2 regions of the Pseudoalteromonas sp. HL-AS1 genome follow, and region 1 is predicted to be linked to the other one. Evidence: predicted binding sites of a transcription regulator. Region 1 holds the regulator's gene; the other holds the start of a gene.
The links. The regulator FliA, encoded in region 1, starts transcription of late flagellar genes. The targets are predictions, from matches to a motif close to CTAAAGNTNNNNNNNNNNNNGCCGATA.
Positions count from the first base shown of each region.

Region 1 (4,433 bases):
GCATCGCTAACCGAAGGCGCTCCGCTAAATAGTTCATCAAATGCAAACGGATCTTCATCATCAGCTACCGGTGTATCCACCACTTCATTATGAGGTTGTTCAACCTCTGTTTGTGAAGAGGCTTCAGTGGCTTCGGCTTCTGTTGGAGGTAGACCTAAGATATGAAGAGTATGAAGTAATTCAGGATCTGCAGGTTCAGGCTTGTCTCTGTTTTGGATAGTCGCAAACATCTCATTAATGGTGTCTAGTGCTTGTAAAATAACATCCATTAACTCTGAGTTGACTGTTCGCACGCCTTGACGTAGTAAATCAAATACGTTTTCAGCACCGTGACAAGCATCAACAAGTTCTGTCATAGCTAAAAAGCCTGCACCACCTTTTACAGTGTGAAAACCTCTAAATATAGCGTTTAGTAACTCGGTATCTTCTGGATTATTTTCCAGCTCAACTAACTGTTCAGATAAAAGCTCTAGGATTTCTCCAGCCTCTACAAGAAAGTCTTGTAAAATATCTTCATCGACTTCAAACATGCAGTTACTCTCCTCTTAGAAGCCCAAACTTGATAAAAGATCATCAACTTCATCTTGATCAGATACAACATCATTACGCGATTCTTTATCAATGATAGGGCCTTCAGGACCTGCTAAAGTTTGTGTGGCAACTGGTTCTTTTATTTTTTGTTGTTCTACTTTATTCGCGGTGCTGTTAGTGTCGTCTTGTTCAGCAAACGCAGTTAAAAGATGCAGTAAACTTTCTTCTACTTCCCTAACAAGTTCAATAACACGGCGAATAACTTGACCTGTTAAGTCTTGATAGTCTTGAGCCATTAGTACATTTGTCATTAAGCTTTGAAGCTCATCAGTCTTATGATGAGAGTTGTTCATAAACTTATCGATGCTATGGCAAAGTTGCTTAAACTCACCAAGCTCAATCTCGCGGCTCATTAAACGATCCCATGTCGGTTTGATATGAGATATTTCGTCCGCTAACTGTTGGGCTATAGGAAGACTCGCTTCCACTGCATCCATTGTTTTATTAGCCGCATTTTCTGTCATTTCTATAACATAATTAAGCCGCTTTTTAGCATCTGGAATCGCATCTGTCGTTATATCAGTTAAGCGAGTATCAAGCTCAAAACTTTTAAGGGCTTCGTGCAGTTGACGAGTCAACTTTCCAACTTCAGCAAATAATTCAGATTGCTCTTTAGAAGCAGCCTCTAAAATCAACTGATTTGCTTTGTCTTGCTCATCATTTTCTAAAAAAACAACGAGCTGACGAGCTTGTTCTAACGTTATTTGAGGCGCAGCTGGTGCTGGCATAAGCCTCTCCCCCATCATTAGCCTAAGCGTTCAAATACTTTTTCTAATTTAGTTTTTAATGTTCCAGCCGTAAATGGCTTAACAATATAACCATTCACGCCAGCTTGCGCCGCAGCTATTATTTGTTCTTTTTTAGCTTCTGCCGTTACCATTAATACAGGGATATGTTTTAACTTCTCGTCTGCACGTATTGCTCTTAAAAGATCAATACCCTGCATTCCAGGCATATTCCAATCCGTAACTACAAAATCAAACACTTGATTTTGCAACATAGGCAAAGCTGTAGACCCATCATCAGCTTCTTGAACGTTAGTGAAACCTAAGTCACGTAACAGGTTTTTTATAATGCGTCTCATCGTTGAAAAATCATCGACTACAAGAATTTTCATGTTTTTATCCAAAACATCCCCCAGTGAGGTATTAACCTTTGTTTGCTTACTACTAATTTATCCAGTCATTGATTTTAGCTTTAAGCTTAATCATCGCCTGACCATGTATCTGACTTACACGCGATTCACTTACATCGAGTATATGTCCTATTTCTTTTAAATTCATTTCATCGTTATAGTATAAAGAAAGTACCATTGCATCACGCTCTGGTAATGACTTAATTGCACTTAGCAAAGACTCATTAAACCGATCATTTTTAACATTATTAAAAGGTTTATCTTGCGCTAAATCTTGGCCTACGGGAGTTATAACATCCTCATCAACACCAAGGTCTTCAATACCTAGTATTTTACTCGCATTCACATCATTTAAAATATGATGGTACTCATTGAGTGAAATTTCAAGTTTTTCAGCAACTTCTGTATCTGTTGGTTCGCGATTAAGACTACTTTCGAGTCCTGTAATTGCTTCTGCAACTTGCCGGCTTTTGCGATGTACTGAACGAGGAGCCCAATCACCACGGCGCATTTCATCAAGCATGGCACCGCGAATACGAATACCTGCAAAGGTTTCAAAGCTTGCGCCCTTAGTTGCATCGAAGTTTTTTGAAGCTTCTATTAAACCTATCATTCCTGATTGAATTAAATCATCAAGCTGAACGCTAGGTGGTAATCGAGCAATTAGATGACATGCCACTTTTTTGACAAGTGATGCATGTTTCTCAACAATCACATTTAAGTTTTGTGTTGATTGATATCCCATAGCTCTATTCACCAATATTGTCATAATTAACCGTTTACTAGTTTCTCAATGAAAAACTCTAAATGCCCAGATGGTTGGTTTGGTATTGGCCATTTAACTGCTTTGGTTGCCAGCGCTTTAAACGCGAGAGCGGCTGGCGAATTAGGAAAGAGCTCTACTATTACTTTTTGACGACGCGTTGCTTTGCGCATATTTTCGTCATAAGGAACCGTTGCTACTAGCTCCATTGACACATCTAAAAAGCGATCGGTAACTTTAGATAGTTTTGCAAACAATTCAGTACCTTCACGCATACTGCGGACCATATTTGCAACAATTTTGAACTTATAAACACCATGCTCGCGGCTTAATACTTTAATAAGTGCGTAAGCATCGGTTATTGATGTTGGTTCATCGCACACTACAACCATTACATCTTGTGCTGCTCGTGAGAAGCTTAGCACCATGTCTGAAATACCAGCGGCTGTATCTACAATTAAAATATCGAATTCGGTATTCAATTCGCTAAACGCACGAATTAGTCCAGCATGCTCCGATGGTGATAACTCAACCATACTTTGCGAACCCGATGTAGCGGGTACAATTTTAATACCAGCAGGACCTTCAACTAAAATTTCGTCAAGCTCACATTCACCAGACAAAACGTGTGACAAATTACGCTCTACACGTAAACCAAGCATCACATCACAATTTGCCAAACCTAAGTCAGCATCCAGTACTAGTACTCTATTACCTTGCTGCCCTAGTGCTATAGCAGTATTTAGAGAAACATTTGTTTTCCCCACCCCACCTTTACCACCGGTTACAGCGATAACTTTAACGCCGTTGTTATTGTTTTGACTCATTTTGCGCAGGCCGCTTGCTTGATCTAATACTGTGTTAATCATACATCCCTACTGTACTTGGCGCCACTGCTTGATGCCTTGAATGTTGTGCTTTTGTTCTTTTTAAATATAATTGCTCAGCCTTTTTCACTAGTTTTTCAGCATTTGCAACACGAATATCTTCTGGTACTCGTTGTCCATTAGTAAGATACCCTATTGGAAGGCGATTTTGAATCGCAATACTAATAATCTCACCCAAACTTAATGATTCATCCAACTTGGTAAAAATACAACCACTTAACTGTACTTTTTTAAAGTGGCGTACAGTTTCTTGTAGTACATTAATTTGCGCTGTGGCACTGAGTACTAGGTAGTTTCGAATATCCACACGCTGGTTGCGCATTAACGTATTTAACTGCTCAGTTAAGCGTAAATCTCGCTGGCTCATACCTGCCGTATCAATTAACACTAGACGTTTATTTCGTAAATGATATAAAACTTCAGCTAACTCATTAGCATCTTTAACTTGTTTTACACCACAACCAATAATACGACCGTAAGTTGCAAGCTGCTCATAAGCACCAATTCTGTACGTATCAGTGGTTATTAAGGCAACTTTATCGGCGCCATACTTTTGTGCACCTAGAGCTGCAAGCTTAGCAACTGTCGTGGTTTTGCCCACACCTGTTGGACCCACTAACGCATATACACCACCTTGGCGAAGTATTTCGTTATTGGTTGTTTGCATTTGATCTTCAACCATTGTTAGCAATGCTTTCCAGCCTTGTTGACGAGACACATCATCAGGTACAAAACATGCCATTTGCTGTGCTACTTCTTTATCGATACCCATACCGACTAAACGATCAACCATACAAGCGCGTGTTGGATCGCGACGCGCCATATCTTGCTGCATCAAGCCTGATACTTGGTGCTCAAGTAATTGACGAATTGCGTTCATTTCTTCACGCATTGTTGTCATTTCTTCGCTTTCATTATTTTTATTTTGTTGGCGAGTGGTTACTGGGCTATCTAAATCATCAAAGTCGCGGTCTAAATCATCAAAACCTAAGCTATCCGCTTGAGTTTGTGGACGAACTGGCGCAGAAGCTTCAGGAGCAAACATATTTTTAGTACG
Region 1 is NZ_CP133569.1:2,569,720-2,574,152, forward strand. It holds gene RB214_RS11930 (chemotaxis protein CheA) at 1-530, opposite strand, end outside; gene RB214_RS11935 (protein phosphatase CheZ) at 546-1,319, opposite strand; gene cheY (chemotaxis response regulator CheY) at 1,337-1,720, opposite strand; gene RB214_RS11945 (RNA polymerase sigma factor FliA) at 1,761-2,471, opposite strand; gene RB214_RS11950 (MinD/ParA family protein) at 2,498-3,358, opposite strand; gene flhF (flagellar biosynthesis protein FlhF) at 3,351-4,433, opposite strand, start outside.

Region 2 (4,433 bases), 270 kb from region 1:
TGTGTAATATTCCTAAATCCGCCACATTCTGTTTAATTTTATCAGCAACACAAATTGCACCTTCAGTGCTTGTATGCGGTAGAACAACTACAAACTCTTCGCCGCCATAACGCGCAACAAAATCGGTTGGCCTTTGCAAACTATTAGTAATAGTTTGTGCTACTAGGTTTAACACCGTATCCCCCTGCACATGACCATAGATATCATTGTATTGCTTAAAGTAATCTATATCGATGAGTAATAATGCATAGTCAACTTTTTCTCGTAAGGCGCTTCGTTCCATTTTAGAAAAATGTGCATCAAAATAACGGCGATTGAATACTTTAGTTAAATCATCTAAAAATACTTTTTGATTGAGTAAGTCGTGTTGTAATTTTAACGTTATATGGGCACGAACCCTTCTAAATAGTGTTTCTTTTATAATCGGCTTTTTAATAAAATCAACAGCTCCGGCTTCCCAACACTCTTCTTCTTCGTTTTCAAAGGATGTAACAAAAATAACTGGGATATCCTGTGTTTCAGTATTATTTTTTAATTTTAAACATGTATCAATACCACTCATTCCACCCATACTAATATCGAGTAGGACTATATCGGGTACATTTACATTACAAATTTCAATTGCTTCTTCACCACTTCCAGCTGTTGTCACATTAAAATGCTCAGATAATATTTTTTTCAATACGATTAAGCTTAATAACTGATCGTCAACTATAAGTACTTTAGAATTCTTTAAACTTAGTTTTAATTGATGGTCAGAGTAATTTATTGGCATAGTAAAAATGTTTTGTTTTTTTAATTAAAAACAGCCTATAGCATCACATTTTGTTATGCAAATGTTAATTAAGAGGGGTTCTACTTATTGGTTACTAATAAAAATACTTTTTAGTAAATCTTTACTGCATAAAAACAAAAAATGAGCCACTTGGACTCATTTTATAACTTTGAATACTTAATTTAGTTAAGTATTATTCGTCATCATCTAAATCTAATTGCTGACGTTGAGCAGGTCGAGCTAAAATCTCTACGTAGAAAGAGGTCAAACCTTGCTTTTCAATTTCGCCAATTTGGTTACTTAATTCAGCAACGTGCACAACTTGCGCATCTTCAGCTGTGTTACCAAACTTACAGTCAAATGCCCAATAGTCAGCATCTTCAGGTAGCGTTTTATTACGCTCTCTTTTCAAATATTTTTTCACTTCGTGCTTTGCAGCATCAACCATACGAGGGTATTTGATTTTCTCGTGATTTAGCGTGAATGTTTTCTTCATTACGTTCCTAATTACCTTGGTTTAATGATAATGGCATTTCATGTCATACCATTTGACGCCATTATAGCAATTGCATTTAATTTTTGGATGCTTTTTTTTCATTAAATCAATTATTAGCAAATATATAAAGCAGACCCGTTATAAAGCATATATTAACTGATGATTATTACAATCATATATCACACCGCAATAAGCTGAAGTGGTTGATGTATTGCATCATTATTAAGGCTGTCGTAAAAAGCAGCTGCATCTATAGGAGGATTAGCAAGTTGTGTTTGTTCGCTTTTAATTCTTCTTCTGACAGCAAGCTCACAGTTATCTATTATATTAAGTGGAATATGCTTATCATCATTTCTAATCGCAAGTGGTTCAGGGCTTAAGCATTGCCTTAACTTAATACTTGTCATACCACAGCGCTCCCCTTCTTGAGATATTAATGAGGCATTAAACTGTCCAACCAACATATTGTATTCATCAGGGGCTAAAAGTTGCTTTGGACCTGCGCCAAATTGCTTTCTTAATGCCTCTTCTTCTATAACTAAATTATCTATTTCAGTTTTTGGTAAATGAAATTGGCTAAAGTCGAGTGCGTCATGTGACAGCATCGCTAATAATAGAGAAAATTCGCCACGGCGATTTTCATGCACACTATTATTGAGCCTACTGTTTAACTGACTCTCTGTGATTAACAAATCATCTATTTGCATAGTCTTTAGTCGATTGTGGTAACTGATAGATATTTATCGGCTTTATTTCAATTTTCTTTAGCTTTTTTCTTTACTTAAATACGCAATTTGCTATTATCAGCGCCGTTGCATTGGAGGGGTTCCCGAGCGGCCAAAGGGATCAGACTGTAAATCTGACGGCTCAGCCTTCGCTGGTTCGAATCCAGCTCCCTCCACCACTTTTCTTACCGCTAAGTTAAGTGGGGCCAAATGCAATAAAATTAGTGTGGAGGGGTTCCCGAGCGGCCAAAGGGATCAGACTGTAAATCTGACGGCTCAGCCTTCACTGGTTCGAATCCAGCTCCCTCCACCACTTCTCTACTATTCCTATATTCCTATATTCCTATATTCCTATATTCCTATATTCAGGTAACTTCAAAATACCCATTGTAAACTCATACTGTTTTTCTTTAGCCATGTTGATGATGCTTTATAATTAGGAAAAAAATGCTCAACGTGTTGCCAAAAAGCTTTGCTGTGGTTTAAGTGACGTAAATGCGCTAACTCGTGAACAATCACATAATCAATAGCATGATAAGGGGCTCCGATTAAATGCAAATTAAATGTTAGCTCTCGCTTACTATTACAACTTCCCCACTTTCGCTTATAAATAGCTACTTTTAGACTCGTAGGTAATTCTTCACCCATTTGTGCGCAGAAGTACGCTAAACGCATTTCTATATATGCAGTTAGTTGCTCTTTTAAATATTCTTCAAGAAGTTGCTGATATTTTTGCGAAGTATTTTTAACGCGCGAAGAGTGTGTAATAAGCAAGCTGTCGTTACAGTTTAGTACTTCGGACTTAGTACCTTGCTTAAATTCTATGTTTACAATGCTATCAAAGATTAAAATTTGTTTGTCTTTGAGCGGGTTCTGTCTGCTATCAGCAATATTGTGCTGTTTAGTTAATTGAGCATTTACCCACACCTGCTTATCAAAAAGCCATTCTTGGATGTGTTTATTACTAACAAATTGAGGGGCATATACAGTCACCTTCTTGTTATGTACTTTAATGGCAACCGTTTTACGTTTTATACTTTTCTTTAACTGATATTCAAACACTTTCATACTCATTAATGATATTGCTACGAGAAAATTCACCAGCAACTAATAAAACCAAATAAGGTGTAATTTGCGCTTAGTTAAGCCAATTCATTAGTTTTCTTAAGGTTGCTCGATAGAAACTTAAATATGATCATATAAATCTAACTTAGCCCCGTTAAAGGCAATACATTAGAATAAAAAACACCAACTAAAAAACTAATCCCTGATAAATAAAAGAAAACGAAAAGTAATAAATTCGTTACTTTATTCACTTCATTGAATTAACGGTTTATTTATTAATTAATTAGATTAAACTTGATAAATAAAGATTATATTTTGAGCCATTATGTTATCAGCTTTTTTTATCACAGACCAAGATCCTAGCTTAATCATTAATGGCGTTTACGATCCTCTATTAGTTTCAATGTCATTGCTAATTGCTATTTTTGCAGCCTTTTTCACCATTCGGCTTATAGAGCTCGCAAAAGAAACTCAATTTCCCAGCTACCAACGTTTAGCAAATGTGACCGCTGCTACTGTTTTTTCGGCTGGTATTTGGAGTATGCACTTTATTGGTATGCTTGCCTTTTCACTGTGTACTAATATTGATTATGATCCAACAATCACTCTCCTTTCTTTTATACCAGCATTTATAGCATGTCAGTACGCTGTATCAATGCTAGTAAATAGTAAAGGGAATCTAAAAGTATTGTCGATTTGCTCCGTGTTACTAGGAGCTGGCATTGGCACTATGCATTATAGCGGCATGGCTGCAATGGATCTTGCTCCATTACTTAGATATGATCCATTGATTTTTGCGTTATCAATCATTGTTGCTGTAGCCCTCTCCTTTATAGCCCTTTACAGTCGCTTTAATCTTGAGCGTTTTTTACCCTCTTTATCACCTCTTCAAAATAACTCAATTAGCGCTGTTATTTTAGGGTGTGCTGTTGCTGGTATGCACTATATGGGTATGGCCGCTACACGTTTTGTAGCTACATCGCCACTAATCTATGATAATGCTAACGCAACCGCAGGACTAACTTTTATCGCCATTGCAGTCGCCACAGCAACTATCGCGATTACAAGCGTGGTTGGTGTAATAAATGGTATGGTTCGCTATCGCATGCTACTTGAGGATAAGTCGGCAAAAGAATCCCGTCTAAATGCTATTTTAGGCACCGCTATAGATGGCATTGTTACCATTGACCATACTGGTATTATTTTAAGTTTTAATGAAGCCGCAAGTAAAATTTTTGGCTGGCAAGAAAACCAAGTTCAAGGCAAAAACGTAAAAATGCTAATGGACGATAACATTGCCAAGCACCACGACGAATACCTCTTAAATGCTCACAATGTTGATCTAGGTAAAATAATAGGCATAAACCGTGAT
Region 2 is NZ_CP133569.1:2,294,834-2,299,266, forward strand. It holds gene RB214_RS10625 (diguanylate cyclase) at 1-775, opposite strand, end outside; gene RB214_RS10630 (DUF6172 family protein) at 969-1,271, opposite strand; gene RB214_RS10635 (VC2046/SO_2500 family protein) at 1,451-1,978, opposite strand; tRNA gene RB214_RS10640 (tRNA-Tyr) at 2,091-2,175, shown strand; tRNA gene RB214_RS10645 (tRNA-Tyr) at 2,225-2,309, shown strand; gene RB214_RS10650 (M48 family metallopeptidase) at 2,372-3,070, opposite strand; gene RB214_RS10655 (MHYT domain-containing protein) at 3,387-4,433, shown strand, end outside.
Region 2: the regulator FliA is predicted to act here: its motif matches at 2,013-2,039, upstream of RB214_RS10635 (VC2046/SO_2500 family protein).